DNA from 3 places in the Eubacterium sp. BL-380-WT-2B genome. Region 1 is predicted to be linked to each of the others. Evidence: riboswitches for the same ligand, from Rfam matches in the RefSeq annotation. Region 1 holds a riboswitch; each other region holds the start of a gene.
The links. A riboswitch is a leader RNA that binds a small molecule or an ion and turns the genes downstream of it on or off. The one in region 1 is predicted to bind cyclic di-GMP.
Positions count from the first base shown of each region.

Region 2: another riboswitch for cyclic di-GMP. It lies ahead of FYJ53_RS01490 (type II secretion system protein); the one in region 1 lies ahead of FYJ53_RS16810 (fibronectin type III domain-containing protein).
Region 3: another riboswitch for cyclic di-GMP. It lies ahead of FYJ53_RS11535 (helix-turn-helix domain-containing protein); the one in region 1 lies ahead of FYJ53_RS16810 (fibronectin type III domain-containing protein).

Region 1 is NZ_VUMP01000008.1:159,617-165,166, forward strand. It holds gene pstC (phosphate ABC transporter permease subunit PstC) at 1-180, shown strand, start outside; gene pstA (phosphate ABC transporter permease PstA) at 186-1,391, shown strand; gene pstB (phosphate ABC transporter ATP-binding protein PstB) at 1,403-2,164, shown strand; gene phoU (phosphate signaling complex protein PhoU) at 2,179-2,856, shown strand; cyclic di-GMP riboswitch class I at 3,006-3,093, shown strand; gene FYJ53_RS16810 (fibronectin type III domain-containing protein) at 3,224-5,550, shown strand, end outside.
Region 2 is NZ_VUMP01000001.1:336,063-341,612, reverse strand. It holds gene FYJ53_RS01505 (A24 family peptidase) at 1-496, opposite strand, end outside; gene FYJ53_RS01500 (type IV pilin protein) at 535-987, opposite strand; gene FYJ53_RS01495 (type IV pilin protein) at 1,044-1,562, opposite strand; gene FYJ53_RS01490 (type II secretion system protein) at 1,914-2,390, opposite strand; cyclic di-GMP riboswitch class I at 2,571-2,664, opposite strand; gene FYJ53_RS01485 (O-antigen ligase) at 2,929-4,209, opposite strand; gene FYJ53_RS01480 (EAL domain-containing protein) at 4,270-5,550, opposite strand, start outside.
Region 3 is NZ_VUMP01000005.1:229,485-235,034, reverse strand. It holds gene metG (methionine--tRNA ligase) at 1-97, shown strand, start outside; gene FYJ53_RS11540 (LTA synthase family protein) at 180-2,183, shown strand; gene FYJ53_RS11535 (helix-turn-helix domain-containing protein) at 2,223-2,555, opposite strand; cyclic di-GMP riboswitch class I at 2,645-2,732, opposite strand; gene FYJ53_RS11530 (helix-turn-helix domain-containing protein) at 2,824-3,159, opposite strand; gene trxA (thioredoxin) at 3,376-3,699, opposite strand; gene FYJ53_RS11520 (aminotransferase class I/II-fold pyridoxal phosphate-dependent enzyme) at 3,797-5,209, shown strand; gene FYJ53_RS11515 (deoxynucleoside kinase) at 5,269-5,550, shown strand, end outside.

The sequences.
Region 1 (5,550 bases):
ATTCCCACCAGTATTTTTGACCAGATCCGGCCATTAACCACCAATATCGCCCTTGAAATGGGCTATGCTTCTGGGGTACATCAGCAGCTTCTGTTCTCTACAGGTGTGGTTCTGTTTGTATTTATTATGATCATCAATTTTATCGTTAATAAATTTGTCGAATCAAAAATTGGAGGCTGAGGAGCATGAGCAGAAAAGTAAAAGACAATTGCGTAAAAGGAATTATTTACGCTGCCACAGCCATTACTCTTGGTATTTTATTATTTATCATTGGTTTTATCTTTGTAAAAGGGATTGGCATGGTGGACTGGAACTTTATCACCCGAGATTTTAACGATAAGGTCGGCTATCAGATGGCGGAAAAGAAAGAGGTTCCCCTCTCGATCAATGAGGCGGATCTTTTGTCAAAATCGGATTACTACAAAAAATATGAAACGCCGGATGGCGAGCCGCTTTATATCGAGTCCTTAGGGGCGGCCATTATGAAGGTCGACTATTCAAAGAGAAACGAACAGCACAAGCAGGTGATTTTCAGTTATATCGAAAAAGATTCGAGCTTAAACGCCACGAAGGACACAACCGGCAAAGGCACAGCGGTCAAAACAGACTATGTACTGGAAAGCGTGGATGGCGCTGACGTGGCAGATTTATCGCTGCAGGAAATTGCCCAGCTGGTCGATGATGGCGGCAGTACGCTCAAGCTGAAGGTGGTCAACCCTGGCGGTGGCATTTTCAGCAATATTATCACAACACTGTATATGGTGTTTCTGTCACTGATCATTGCGCTGCCAATCGGTATTTTGGCGGCCATATACATGACTGAATACGCCAAGCCCGGCAGACTGGTCAACGCGATCCGGTTTGCCACAGAGTGTCTCTCAGGTATTCCGTCGATTATTTTTGGTCTCTTTGGGATGGCGTTTTTCGTTGTCGCCCTGAAATTTCAGATATCTTTACTGTCAGGCAGTTTAACAGTGGCGATTATTCTGCTTCCGGTTATTATAAGAAGCACAGAAGAAGCCCTTAAGACTGTTCCGGTCAGTTATCGTGAAGGCTCCCTGGCCCTTGGCGCGACGAAGCTTCAGACGGTGTTTAAGGTCGTGCTGCCCTCAGCGGTTCCTGGTATTGTGACCGCGGTGCTCCTGAGTATTGGCCGGGTAATTGGCGAATCGGCAGCGCTGCTGCTGACGGCAGGGACCGTTGCGCAGATCCCAGGAACGCTGTTTTCACCGGGAAGCACACTGACGGTTCAGGCTTACTATGTGGCTAAGGAAGAGGGAAACATTGAGCTGGCCTGTGCCATTGGCATTGTCATTGTATTGATCGTTATTGTATTGAATATTTTATCGAGGCTGGCAGCGGACAAGCTGGATGTTGCCCATAAAAAATAGACGAGGTTAAAATGGATAAGAAGAAAAAATTTGATGTGAAGGATCTGGATTTATATTACGGCGATTTTCAGGCCCTGAAGAAGATCAATATTGATATTTATGAGAATGAAGTAACCGCTTTTATCGGTCCTTCTGGCTGTGGTAAATCTACATTTTTGCGCTGCCTGAACCGTATGAACGATTTAATCGACTCTGTCCGTATTGAAGGGACGCTGAATTTTGACGGCAAAAATATTTATGAAAAAGATACGGATGTTATTCAGCTCAGAACAAAGGTGGGCATGGTTTTTCAAAAGCCTAACCCGTTCCCGATGAGTATTTATGACAATATCGCCTATGGACCAAAATGCCAGGGCTTGAAAGATAAGAAGAAACTTGATAAAATTGTCCATGACAGCCTGGTGGGGGCGGCGCTGTGGGATGAAGTCAGCGACCGTCTGGGCAAATCGGCTCTTGGCCTTTCCGGCGGACAACAGCAGCGTCTCTGCATTGCCCGAACCATCGCCATGCAGCCGGAGGTTATTCTGATGGATGAGCCAACCTCTGCCCTTGATCCCATCGCTACTTCAAAAATTGAGGATCTTATGGAGGAGCTTAAAAAGAATTATACGATTATCATCGTAACACACTCCATGCAGCAGGCAGCCAGAATCTCGGACAGAACGGCATTCTTCCTTATGGGAGAAATCGTTGAGTATAATGAAACTAACACCATTTTTATGAATCCGGGAGATAAACGTACTGAGGATTATATTACCGGACGATTTGGTTGATAAAGGAGCGAATAATGAGAGAAGTTTATAATGAAGAATTAAAAACCATTAAGAATGAAATTCTGCTGATGTCTTCCCAGGCAGAACGGATGCTGTCCGATTCAATTACAGCGCTGGAAGAACAAAATGTAAAGCTGGCCAGGAGTGTCATCAGCCGAGATGATATCGTGGATTTGAAGGAAATTCAGCTTCAGCAGATCGTCAGCGAGGTTATTGCAAGACAGCAGCCGGTTGCGGGAGATTTGAGAAGGCTTTCTTCAACCTATAAGATTATTACAAACCTTGAGAGAATCGCGGATTTAGCGGTTAATATCTGCCAAAAGGTGATCTGTCTGCGCAAGGAGGAATACTACAAAAAGCTCGATAATATTCCACAGATGGCGAAGATGGTGGAAGACCAGCTGAAAATGTGCATACAGGCTTATATCGATGAGGATATCAGTAAAATGGACGATGTGGTCCGATATGAGGATGAAATTGACCGTTTGAACAATACCCTGCACAGTGACTGTATTGCAGAAATCAACAAAAATCCAGAGATGGCGCTCCAGGCCATGAGTTTTTCCTTTATTGGAAGTCATTTGGAGAGAATTGGCGATCACGCCACCAATATTTTTGAAACAGTATATTTCATTGTGACCGGAAATTACATGGATTTTAATGATTTAAACACAATTCCTGAAGACGAGTAAGTCGTAGCTTATATTTTTGACCAGAGTAGCTTTTTACTCTGGTCTTTATCTTTTTATTGCGAAATAATCAATGATTCTTGACGCGGCGAATCGTGCCTGTTATAATGAGACATAGTCTATAGTGATTTTAATTTAATAACGTTTTTAAAACGTAAAAAGGGCAAATCTGTTGAAAGGCAGAGACGCAAAACTAAAGGGCCTAAAACCGGTAACCGGTAATGGCAGCCAGCTGCTACGGAAATCCATCCTCATCGATGGACACTGCCCGGCTGCGCCCTTTCGCAGTCGTTTTTTGTTTGTACGAGCATAATAAGATGAGCGGCAAAAGACTGGGAGTATTTATATAAGAGAAGGAAAGGAAAAAAACATGAAAAAATGGTTAGCTTGTTTTATGTCAGTTGTTATGCTGTTTGCGAGCTTTCCGGTATCTATTCTGGCGGAGGAAGCGGGACAGGAGCCTTCAGCCCAAATAACAGAGAATAATACCGTGACAGAAAATCAGGAAGTGGACAAAACCGCGGAAAGTGTGGAGGAGGCATCTTCTGAGGCAGTTGAGTCTTCTGAGCCTCAGCCGGAAAAGAAAGAGGCGGGTGCCCTCTATGCAGGAGCGTCTGTTGACCTGGTGGGAAATATCGAGGTGGAAATCCACTTTAGCCAACCAAGAACAAAGCTGTCAGAAACAGCAGTCCTGACGCTGGCAGCCAGCGACGGTACGTCCAAGGAAATCCCTTTAAAGGATGTCGTCAGCGAAAAGGCCACAACGGATTTTGGCAGCAGGAGTATCCAGTATAAGACACTGCTTTTTGACAGAGATTCTAATGAGATGGACAGCAGCAGCGTTCTTTACAACGAGCAAAAGCCCGATGCAAAGATTTATTTTGCCAATGTCAATTTTTACAGTCTGCCGATTGGCGACTACACTGTCACCGTCTCTGACAAGGGAGTAGTGCCAGCTCAGGCGCAGGTAAGTCTCCAGGGAAGCTCCAAACGTGTCGAATTTATGGGCGGTTCAATTTTAACAGGCGATGTCGACCAAAACGGCAGCATTGACGATGCCGATTACGATGCGGTTATGAAAAGCCTTGGTTCTTCTGAAGCGGACTGTGACCTGAATGGAGATGGAACCGTGGATATTGTCGATCTGGTCTATTTACAGGAAAATATGGGTGTGTCCCATGACTCAGGAAAAGTACAGATCAGTGACACCTCCCCGATTGTAGATCCTGACAACGTGGAAATCAAAACAGGTGAAAAGGATCCTGTGACGATAAAAAGCGGGGATATTGCAAAACTTTTCAGTACGGCCTCCGACCAGGCAGGCGCGGTTCAGTTTGCAAGGGAAGATGGAAACACTATTTCGGAGGATACGCCTCTGAGAATTCCGCTTGTAATGAAGGAGCCAGTCATAGCGACAGAGCTTCGCATTGCCCCCAGTGAACTGGGGCTTGAAAATGCGCCAAAGAGGGGAACCATTGAGGTAACCGATGAACTGGACAACATAAAATCTGTGGATTTCGATCTCCAAGGACAGGCGGATTATCTCTTTTTGACAGATGAAGCCTCCCCGTCAACCATTGTTATTGACCTGAAAGGGCAGGTTGCGATTAAAAAGGTTACGATCATTGTAAAAGAAACCAATAAGGCGAGCAGTAATTTGGCGGAAATTTCAAAGGTTGAATTCTTGAATAATACCAAGGATAAAATAGTCGAGCAGGTGACGAGCATCCCGACAAACGTTCAGGTAGCCTCTGGCAATGAAAGTCTGACTGTCAGCTGGGAAGCACAGAGCAATGTAACAGGCTATGAGGTTAAAATGAGTTATACAGACCCCAAAAGCGGTAAGGCAGAGACTGTGCTGACACCTGTGGATGGAACTTCCCTGACGATCAGTGATCTGACCAACTTTGTGGAGTATAAAATTTCGGTTCAGTCTGTTAACCGATCAGAGGGCGGAAACTGGGAAAGCGGCTTCAGCGAGCCTGTAATTGGAATACCTCTGCCAACCTCAGTGCCTGAACAGCCAGAGGGAATCACCCTAAAAGGCGGATACCGCCAGATTACGGTTAACTGGGAAAAACAAAAAAATTCTACTGGATATAATGTCTACTACCGTGAAAAGGGAAACGGTGAATACACCAAGGCTGGAAATTTAGAAAACACCAGCTATGTGATTGAAAACCTTAAGGATCAGGCTGAATATGAAGTTTACCTGACCGGCTATAACGCCATTGGTGAAGGGGCAAGATCATCTGTATATACCTGCACCACAGAATCCATTGAGCCGCCGGTTACATCAAATTATAAGCTGATCAACCGTGCCGGTGAGGTTAACCAGCCCACCGCCCATATTAAGGACGTCACTTATCCTTATTTAAAGGAAAGTGATTATGAACAGGCCTATGATAAATTTGATATTGTGGACAATGACTATACCTCGTATTGGAATTATGGGGGCTGGAATGCCGGCGGCTGGTCAGGCAAGCTTCAGGCGCCGGTCGTAGAATTTGACCAGTCCTATGAAATGAACGATATTGTGCTGGTGCGCGGCGAAGGTGAGCCAAGCACTTATAACGCCTACATGAAAATCCGCTGGTGGGATGAGGCCGGACAGGCACACGATCTGAACATCGGAAAAGACTTTGCGGTTCAGGCGAAAAAGAGCACCAATGGAAAAGAATACTATCGTATCCGCAT
Region 2 (5,550 bases), on a different contig from region 1:
CCGATATGACAAACACACCGATTACCCGGGAAATAAGACTGGGTTCCAGAAACACAAAGTAGCTGGCCGCCACAGGGATTATCAAAGCGATCACCAGGCCATTGGGGATGGTCATGGTGTCAAAATCTATGAGGGTAACTGCAAGTAAAATGGCCGCTACCGCAAACCCCACCACCGCCTGAAGGCCAAAATCATAATGCCCGGCCATGAGCAGGGCCAGCAGCCCGCCGCACAGCTCGGTAAAGAAATACCGTGGCGCGATTTTCGCCCCGCATTTCCGGCATTTTCCCCGCAGCCACAGATAGCTGAGCAGGGGGATATTATCATAAAACGCAATGGGCTTGCCGCAGTTCGGGCAAAAAGACCGGCCCTTGGCGACTGAAATGCCAATGGGCACCCGGTAGACCACCACATTTAAAAAACTGCCAATCATACAGCCAAAAATAAAGACAAAGGCATACAGCACAAAATATATCAAAGATAAAGAATCATACAAAGCGAAACCTCCAGGATTTATGTGTGAATTCATACATTTTACTTTTGATCATCCCTGGAATAAACAGTTCTCACCTTTCCATCGACAACCACATTTTTTCCTGGTTCAATTATAACATTGATGTTATTTTTAATCATCTCAATTTTATCAATGGTGCCGTCACGGTTATCGTCCACAATGGTCAGCTTTGTAACCCCCTCATAGACGTTATCCGGCCCCACCAGATCCCGCAGGTCATTGGCATCCGGAATGCGGTAAGGGTTTTCCGCTGTCTCGGCGGATTTAAACTCCGTTGCCCGTATCTGGGCCGCCAGGTAGATGGTTCTTGCCTCAGCCACCACCGCGTCTTTTTTGGCGTCGCCGATGAAATGGAGGTACCCTGGAATGATGATCACAGCCAACAGGGCAATGACGACAATGACAGTGATGAGTTCCATCATGGTGAAGCCGTGAACGCTTTTGATTAAGTTTTCCAGTTTACGGTTAATCATGGACAGGCTCCTTTTGTTCTTACTAATTTAGTTTTTGGGTTTTCGGGATACAGGTTTTAGTTCTTTTCTATTTTTGTGATTTCGGCGGAGCCGCCTGCCGAAATAATTACAATATATTTTCCAGTTTTATCTAAATATTGAATTTCTCGAACTTTCCCCTCATCTTCAGTACCTTTTTTACCAAGCATTACATAAATACGATTAGTTTTAGCCGCGTTATTATCAGAAGCTAAATCATGCCTCTCCCCATCATCGAAAGAGTCTGTTTTAAACCAAAGCTCGTCTTTACTCATTCCAAAATCACTCGCTAAATACTCTGCGATTTTTTCAGGAATTTCTATTCTTGAATTATTATTACTGTAGTATTCCGTAGCTACCGCCTGTGCCGCCACATAAACCTCCCGTGCCTCGGCAATGGCGGCTTTTCCTTTGGCGTCCTCAACAAACCCTAGCATGGCGGGGATGGCAAAGGCTGCGAGAATAGCCAGAATAACCAAAACCATAATCAATTCGACCAAGGTGAAGCCCGAACGGGACCGAATACTGTTTTTTAATCTTCGTTTTAGAAAAATCATCTTCCTGCCCCCTGCACAGAAAATCGGAATCCTGCTCTGCCATTCTCCATTCTCAATTTTTCCATTGAAAAACCCCTCCAGAAATCCTAAAAACACAACGGCTCATCTACTGAAAAAGTAATAGAATCTTGTTTTTAAGGCAGAAAAGCATTTAAACCAATTTTAAATTAGTTGATAGTTGATAATGGGCAGTTGATCGTTCATGTACAAATTACCAAAAGCAATTTGCTCCATAACTATCCACTATCAACTGTCAACTACTCTCTTTTCTTTCCGGCAATAAAAAAAGCGCCTGAAAAGATGGGGAAAAAGGCCGGCTGCGGCGCTGCAAGCTCGGCCTTAAATATAATATTATTTTATAGTAACTGAACCACCTGAAGCATTTTCTTCAATAGTAATCAATTTTCCATTTGCCCCCATGTATTCGACTTTTTTTACAATAGCCGCTCTGTCACCTGTATCCATTGTAACATTTACTTGACCACTAGTACCAGGGGTAGTTGTAACTGGTGCAAAATTCGGAATATCATCTTTAACTAATTTTTGTACTTTTAAAGGAAAAGCATCTGTCTTATCATTCGCAAGAGCAGCAGTCCATACTGGAGCTGCATTAGTAGTATTATAAATTTCTGTCGCGGCTGATTGTGCAGCTACATAAATTTCTCTCGCCTTTGATACCTCTGCTTTTTCTTTCGCATCATTCACAAACCCCAACATCGCCGGAATCGTGAACGCTGCTAAAATCGCCAAAATAACCAATACTACAATCAATTCTACCAAAGTAAAACCTTTCTGGTTTTTCTTCAGCTTATTAATCATCTGAATCATTTACATCTCTCCTTTTATGTTCTCTTGTTTACCTTTAAATATAAACCTTTATTTTAACCGTCCGCGCCATGACGATTATAAACAGAGTGATTGCCTGCTCCAGCGGTCCTTTTTGTTAAAGGCTACTCAAAAAATAAAAATAGCCGGAAACCATACAGGGGTTTTCGGCCATCTACCGGTTGTGGCATCTGGCTGTCATATCGGCCTGGAGCTTCCGACGTAGACCCTGTAGTTTTGCGCCACGGGCTTTCGCACCGCTTTGCCTTTTGAACAATTCTATTCTACAACTGATTCGGACATTTGTCAAGAACTATAAAAACCAGTTACTTTTAAATATTCCGAAAGTTTCCTGTCAATCACTATTCATACACGTTGACACACTCTTAAAAATATGTAAATCTGCTTTTTACGCTTCTCTTATAGCGATAAGTTATTATAAATGCTGTTTCATTTACCACCAGCATTAAACAAATGGTAAAAACAGTACTATTTGGGTAAAATACTAAATTTTTTCAAAATTTTTTCAATTTTTGTTTCCTTAAATCATATTCAAATTCGATTGAATTTCACCACTCAAACGCACCGCAATTCCGCAGAATATCCAAAAAACCGGAGCCACAGTTACCACGGAAATATTAAAGCAGGCGGCGGCCATGTAGGCAGCGATGCTGCAGACAAGCGGCACAAGCATGGGCGAGCGGCGCCAGTTTTTAATACCACGGTAAAGCGTCGTTCCCTCAAACGCCAGATAGCTGAGGGCTGCGGGGATACCGCTGCTCACCGCGATGTGCAGGTACTCGTTGTGTGCCCGGTCGATGACCAGGTGGCGGCTGGTCACCCTGATAATATCCTTTTCAAAATACTGGCCCATGACCTGGCCCAGGGTCTCGATGCCAAAACCGGTCAGCGGGCGCATGCGGATGAGCTCCAGGGTTTTTGACCAGATAAAAAGCCGGTAAGAACCGCCTTTTTCCCAGTCATCGCCCCTGAGCATTTTAGACAGATCGGCAAAGACACTGAGAAAACGCGCGCCAAAGCCGCTGTTCACCAACAGAAAAACAAGGGTTAAAAGCACAAACACCCCACTCACCACCGCGAAACGGCGCCGGTTTTCCCGCTCGCCCAGCAAAAACACCCCCAGCAGCGCAAAGCCCAGCAGACTGCCGATCCACGCTCCCCTGGTGTTGGTGCACAACAGGCAGAAATACACCAGCCCGCAGGGCAGCAGGTAAGCCTTTGGGCCTCTGATAAAAGCATAGATGAGTATGGGCAGCGCCAGTGTCAGAAAGGAACCCAGGAAATTCGGGTTGCCGATGGTGGCGTAGGAAGCGCCTGGCCCGCCGTACATCAGAGGGTCCTGTGGCTGAAAGTCCAGACCAAATTTCTGGAAGATGCCGTAAACCGCCACGCAGGATACCCCCACCACGTAAAGGCGTACATGCCAGGGCTTAAAGGTATAGAAAAAAGCGCCCAGCATCATTAAAACACCATAAAACAAAATAGCGGAGTAGCTCTCCAGGCGAAAGGACCGCCCCTTGAGCGACAGCATCACATCTGTCGAAAAGGGCAGGGTGATGGTAACGCACAAAAGGTACAAAAGCACCAGCTTCACGGACAGAGGGATTTTCGGCTTCCCGGTAAAATACTCGGTAATGGGCCGCACATACAAGAGCAGCAGCCCAAACACCAGCACCTCGATGGTCATCAGCTTGGGCATATACAGGGTATCCCCAAAGGGCGGCACTACAATCAGCGGCACCGCCCCGGCGACAATGGCCAGCACTGCGGAGACAGCGGTTTTAAGTTCAAGTTTTCGCATTATTTTCCTCAATATTTATGTTTTTTAAATGGCATCATCCCTTTAACACACCTGCATTTTCTACCATTCCCCATCCAGCTTCTTAAAAAACTCGTCCATGGGCATGGGCTTCGCGAACAAAAAGCCCTGGGCGCTGTCGCACTGGATACTTTTCAGGAATTCGGCCTGGCCGGTGGTCTCGATGCCCTCAGCCAGCACCTGGAGGTCGAGCTCCTTGGCCATGGCGGCAATATTTTTGAGAATGACCCGTTCCTTGGGTGAGAGGTTTTCCTCCCGGCAGAGGGAGCGGTCAAGCTTGAGCACATCCACGTCGATTTCGGACAGCAGATTTAATGAGGAATAGCCTGAGCCAAAATCGTCGATGGAGACCTTAAAGCCGTCGCTTCTCAGCGTGCTGACCAGCCGTTTGACATAGCCGCTGTTTTCGATGAAGATGGTCTCAGTCACCTCCACCTCAATGAGGCCAGGGTCGATCTGGTATTTGTCTGCCAGCGCCCGGAAGCGCTCGATGTAGTTGCCGGATTTCAGATGAATTCTGGACATATTCATGGAGATGGGGACGCATTTCAAGCCTCTGGTTTTGCGGTAATAGTGGGCTTTAAAGACTTCCTCATACACGTAAAAGTCCAGCTCGACAATAAAGCCGTTGCTCTCGAAAATGGGGACAAACTCCCCGGGCAGCACAATATTGCCCCGGTCATCCACCCAGCGGGCCAGAGCTTCGGCGCCCACCACTCTGCCGCTTTCCAGATCAATTTTGGGCTGCAGATAGACAAGAAACTCCTTATCTCTCAAAGCCCTTTCCATCCGCGCCTCAATCTGGCGGGTTTTCAGGATCTTTTCTCCCATGGATTTATCGTAAAAGGCAATGCCGGTCTTGCGGCTGCCCTTGATGGATTTTCTTGCAATGTCGGCGTTGTCCATCATTTTTCCAATATCCCGCTCGCCTTCCCTGGCGTGGTACACACCAATCTGAAAATTGAGGCGGATGCCTGGTATCACATAGTCCAGCCGTTTGTTGATTCCGTCGACCATCTGCATAATTCTCATGACCAGGGCTTCCTCACTGGTCCATTCCACCAAGGCCACAAACACGTCGCCGGTCACCCGGGCGCAGACCTCCGCGCCGCTCATGGCGCCCACCAGGCCGCCGGAGATATAGCGCAGAAGCTGATTGCCCATGCTGTAGCCGTGAAACTCATTAATATACCGGAACTCGTCGATGTCAAAGGTGACCATGGCGTATTCCTTGCCGGTTTCATGGTCAAAGATTTCGGTGGTATCCAGCTCAAAACGGCTGAAAGTGGAAATGCCAGTGAGCTTATCCACATACAGGATGTT
Region 3 (5,550 bases), on a different contig from region 1:
GTCAAACGGGATGATTCTTTCCGCTGTTAAGGGGAAAAAGCTGAGTATTTTAACAGTCGACGGCGATGTAATCCCGGCTGGCGGCAAGGTAAGCTAAAAGGATAAAACTTAATTTCTATTGAAAATAACACAAAATCTTCTGTTTAATGATATAATAGTCAGAGAACAGGAGGTTTTTTTTGGATTCTGTAATCAATTTGACAACGAGTAAAAAAAGAATATTGGCAGCACTGGCGACAGTGGCGGTGCTGAGCCTGAGCCTGTCGCTCTGCTATCATATGATGGGGTTTGATGAACGTTACCTGAACACAGCGGGGCTGTGTGTTTTTATGATCGGTCTGGCTGTCTTTTCAAATATAGAGTGCAGGGAGCGTGCAGCGGCTCTGTGGAATGTGCTGCTGCTTGTTCTGACCTCAGCCTTTTCTTATACCATTTTCCAGATATTTCAGGAAGCACCCTTTGATACAGAGGGAATCCGCCTGTTTTTAAATCTGGCCTGCTGTATGGCAGTCTATGTTTTTTTATATATTTTAACAGGGCGGATGAGAGCATCCTTGATGGGCGGAGGAATTCTTCTGTATATTTTTGGGTTGGCGAGCTACTTTGTCCGTCTGTTCAGAGGAGATACACTGCTCTATACGGATCTGTTTTCAGCGAAAACAGGACTTCAGGTCGCCTCAGCCTATCACTTTGAGCTCAGCGGCACGATTCTGCTGGCAGCGCTGGTTCTGGCAGCGCTGTTGTTTTGGGCCTTTAAAGCAGACAGACGCGTCCGGGATAAATATAAAAGCCGCAGGCTGCGCCTGACGTCCTTTGCAGCCCTGACCATTACCTTTGGTTTGTTTTTCGAGACCAATGTGGAGCGGTATTACTATGCCTGGGATATGCCAGTTAACGGCTATCCTTATACCTTTACCGTCAATGCCAAGCTCTCACATGTCAGAGAGCCTGAAGGATATGATCTGGCATTTTTGGGTGAAAGCATCAAAAACGTACAGCAGCCCATGACCACAGGAGCTGTCGGCCGGGGTGGGACAACGGAAAAAGCCGCTGCCGGCCCTGGAATGAAAGACAGCCATAAGCCCAATATCATTGCCATTATGAATGAGTCTTTCAGTGACCTGCGAGCCGTGGGGGATTTTTCAACCAATATTGACTACATGCCTTTCATTGACAGCCTGCAGGAAAATACCATTAAAGGGAATCTCTACGTGTCGGTTTTCGGCGGTGGCACCTGTGACTCCGAATACGCTTTTCTGACAGGAAACACCACGGCTTATCTGCCGGAAAACGCGAGGCCCTATCAGCTTTATATCAAGGGTCCGGCTCCCGGGCTCACGTCGACGCTGAACCATGAAGGCTACAGCAGCTACGCCATCCACCCCGGAGAGCGTAACGCCTGGAACCGCGATAAAGTTTATCCAAATTTTGGATTTCAGCAGTTTTTTTCAGAAGAAGAATTTATGGAATCGCAGACAATCAGAGAAAAATGGGTCAGCGATACGGCTACTTATGACAAGGTCATTGAGCTTTATGAAAATAAAGGCGACAATCCGCTGTTTGTCTTTGATGTGACCATCCAGAACCATGCCGGTTACCAGCTGAATGCCGATGATCTGGAGCCTGTGCTTCTGGAGGGGATGGAGGGAAGTTATCCTGAAACTGAGCAGTATTTATCGCTGATGCGCAGCTCTGACGCGGCGTTTAAAAATCTGATCGACTATTTCAGCAGTCAGGATGAGCCCACGCTGGTGGTCATGTTTGGCGATCATCAGGCGTATATCGAGCAGGCTTTTTATGAAGAGCTCATGCAGAAGCCTCTGGACCAGTGGAGCACAGAGGAGCTGCAGAGGCGCTATGTCACCCCCTTTGTCATCTGGGCAAATTACGACATCCCAGAAGCTCAGGTGGATAAGCTGAGTGTAAACTATCTTTCCAGCCTGCTGCTTGCGCAGGCGGGTATCCAGGGGGCACCCTACAATGATTATTTAATGAAGCTGTCCAAAACACTGCCGGTCATCAATACGGTAGGGATCATTGACAAGGAAGGGCAGTACTTCAGAAAGGGTGATCCGACCGTCCATGACCGTGAGGTTCTGGAGTATCAGCAGATACTCTACAATAACATGCTGGATACGGCGAGGCGGCGAAACGATTTGTTTTACCCGGCTTCAGACTTTTAACTAAAAAATCCCCGGATCATTTGATCCGGGGATTTTTACTTATTTTTTCAATTTAAAGCCGTCAGTCATCACCTTGATGACATCGCACACGATCTTGGACTGCTCGTCATCGAGCCCTTCCATTGCAGTGGACAGAAAGTGAATCCGGCTGGTAAAGGATTCGACGGGGAAATCGGTAAGAAGTGCGCTGACAGGAACCTCCAGTGCTTCGGAGATGGTGATGAGCGTTTCAAGTTTGGGCAGATGGGTGCCGCGTTCCAGCATGCTCAGATAATTCGGTGTAATATGGACACGTTCCGCGAGCTGGTACTGCGTCAGTTTTTTATCAAGACGGGCTTCACGAATATGCCTGCCAATAACTTTGTTATCCATTGTGATTAACTCCTCTGCGTGAGATTGGGGCAATAAAAAGACCCCGGCATAAACCAAGGCAGGGAGATTGCATTCAGTAAGTTTAATACCCGAGCAACCGGCTGTCGTTTCATCTTGAGATGAATTAGACCCTTGGCTTTGCGTCACTACCTTTCAGTAGTTTTGCCCTATTTCAAAATGATTCGGATGTATATTATTTACTATAACTCACAATGCGAATGAAGTCAATATTCAATTATAGTTTTGTCCAAGAATTTAAACAAATAATTCAGTGATTTGTTTTTTTGAAGTGGTCACACATTAGCTTGATCATTTCCTGAACCAAGACGAGCTGTTCATCTGTTAGGTTGTCAGACGGAACACAGAAAGAAGGATACAAATCTTTCCGAGACTCCGTTTGATCCTCCATCAGAAGGTCGTCCGCGGAAACAGACAGGACATTGGCCAGATTGATAAAGGTTTCCAGCCGGGGCAGCTGCGCGCCCCTTTCAATGATACTGAGGTAGGTGGGGGTAATACCGGCCTTTTTAGCCAGCTGGTTTTGTGTAAGATGGGCGTCTTTTCGGAACTGGCGAAGCCGCTGCCCGAGGTATTTAGTGTTCATCTGGAGTTCCTCCCGAGGGTTTGACAGTTATGACTGAAAATAAGGAATCTATAAATAATTTTCATAGTAACATATTTTCAAAAAAGGTTCAAGGATTTTCGAAATAATAGTTATAAAAATAGAATGAAAAGAGAAATGCCCTGTATTGTAAGATAAAATTTAATAAAAAGTAGTTCGATAAAAAAAGACCGTGCCCGGAGCACAGTCTGAAAAAACTTATAAATTTTTTAGGGTATCAATGTATTCCTGCCTGTCGCGGCTTCCCACGAAACGCTCGACTTCACTGCCGTCCTTTAAAAATACACAGGTCGGAATACTCATGACATGAAACTGTCTGGCCAGATCGGTATTTTCATCCACGTTCAGCTTACAGATCTTGGCGGTTGCAGGGACTTCGCCGGCGATTTCTTCGATGATCGGAAGAAGAGCCTTGCAGGGGCCACACCATTCAGCCCAAAAATCGACCATGACAGGGCCTTCCGTATAGTTTAGCACTTCCGCTTCAAAGTTAGTCATATCGACAGAGATGATATTTGCCATCTTTTTCACTCCTTGAATTTTTTTACAGTGATTATCATATCAATAATCCATCTAAAAATAAAGGGGAAAAATCCGGATTTTATGATAAAATAAATCCATGAAAAAACGAATTTTATATACAAGATTACAAGAACTGAGTGACAGAGGGACTTTGCGCTTTCATATGCCAGGGCACAAGGGAAAAATTTGCTTTGATAATGAGAACTGGGCAACCCTGGATACAACAGAAGTGCCTGGGGCGGATAACCTGCATGATCCCTCCGATATTCTTTTAAGGGTTCAGGAAAAACTGGCAGAGGCTTATGGATCAGAGGAGTCCTGCATACTGGTGGGCGGTACCACAGCCGGCATACAGAGCGCCGTCATGGGTGTGTGCAGAGAGGGCGACAGCCTCCTGGTGCCGCTGAACTGTCACCGCTCTGTTTACGCGGGGCTTGCTTTGGGCAGGGTAAAGGGTGTTTATTTTGAACCGGAATACGATGCTTGGCTGGGCTTTGGAAAACGCATTACTCCGGAGCAGGTAGAGAAAAAGCTGCAGGAGCATCCAGAGGTGAAGGGGATGATCCTGGTCAATCCCACCTATTACGGCACTGTCAGTGATGTGGCCGCCATAGCGGAGCTGCTTCACAAAAAGGGAAAGGTGCTGATCGTGGATGAAGCTCACGGAGCGCATCTGAAATTTTGTGCTGCGCTGCCGCCGGACGCGGTGAGCTGCGGGGCAGATATAGTTATCCAGAGCACACACAAGCTTTTAGGGGCTTTTACCCAGAGCTCCCTGCTGCATATGCAGGGAACATTGGTGGAAAGAAGCCGTGTCAAAAAGTTTTTGGCCATGCTTCAATCTTCAAGCCCCAGCTATCTTCTGATGATGAGTGTGGAAAACGCTGTGGATGAAGCCTGTGAAAAGGGAGAAGCCGTTTTTCAGGCAATCGCAGAGCGTTGGGATTATTACCGGAAACAGGTGGGAGCAGGTGACTGCATCGCCCTGTACACTCCGGGAGAAGAGCAGCTCTACGATAAAAGCAAATGGTTGCTGATGGTGAAGGACGGACAGGGAACGGCTGCTGAAAGGCGGCTGCTTACAGAGTTTAACATCCAGTGTGAGATGTCTGGTTTTAATTATGTGCTGGCCATGACAGGAATCGGCACTGCCGTTGACGAACTGGACCGGCTGATGGCAGCAGTGGCAGATATGAACAGAGACTGCCCGGAGGTCACAGAGCTGCCACAGGTCGGATTTGTCAGTCTCTGGAAGCACGAGGAGAAATATCCGCTTTGGCAGGCGCTCTGCAATATGGAAACTGGGAGAATGCCTCTGGCGGATGCTGCAGGCAGAGCGGCGGCGGGCTTTGTTATCCCGTATCCTCCGGGAATACCAGTGCTGCTGCCGGGAAGCCTGGTCACAGAGGAAACTGCCGCAGAGCTGCTCAGGCGGCAGAGAAATGGCGAGGCCGTTGTGGGAATCGACAGTGAGGGAAGGATTGAGGTCATTCTCAATTCTTCGTTTTAATGCATGGGTCGTTATGATATAATAATGCCTGAAATAAAATGAGAAAAGAAGGTTTATCAATGGAAAATAAAGGACAGCTGATTGTCATCGAGGGTGTTGACGGCAGCGGTAAGCAGACACAGACAGAAAAGCTCTACGACCGCCTGAAAAGGGAAGGGCAGCGGGTCATGAAGGTTTCCTATCCCCGTTACGATAAGGCGTCCTCCGCCATGGTGCGGCTGTACCTGTCCGGTGCTTTTGGAAATGACCCGGACAGCATCAGTCCTTATATCGCGTCGACCTTCTATGCAGCTGACCGCTATGCGTCCTATAAGGAGGATTACGAGACTTTTTACAGGGAT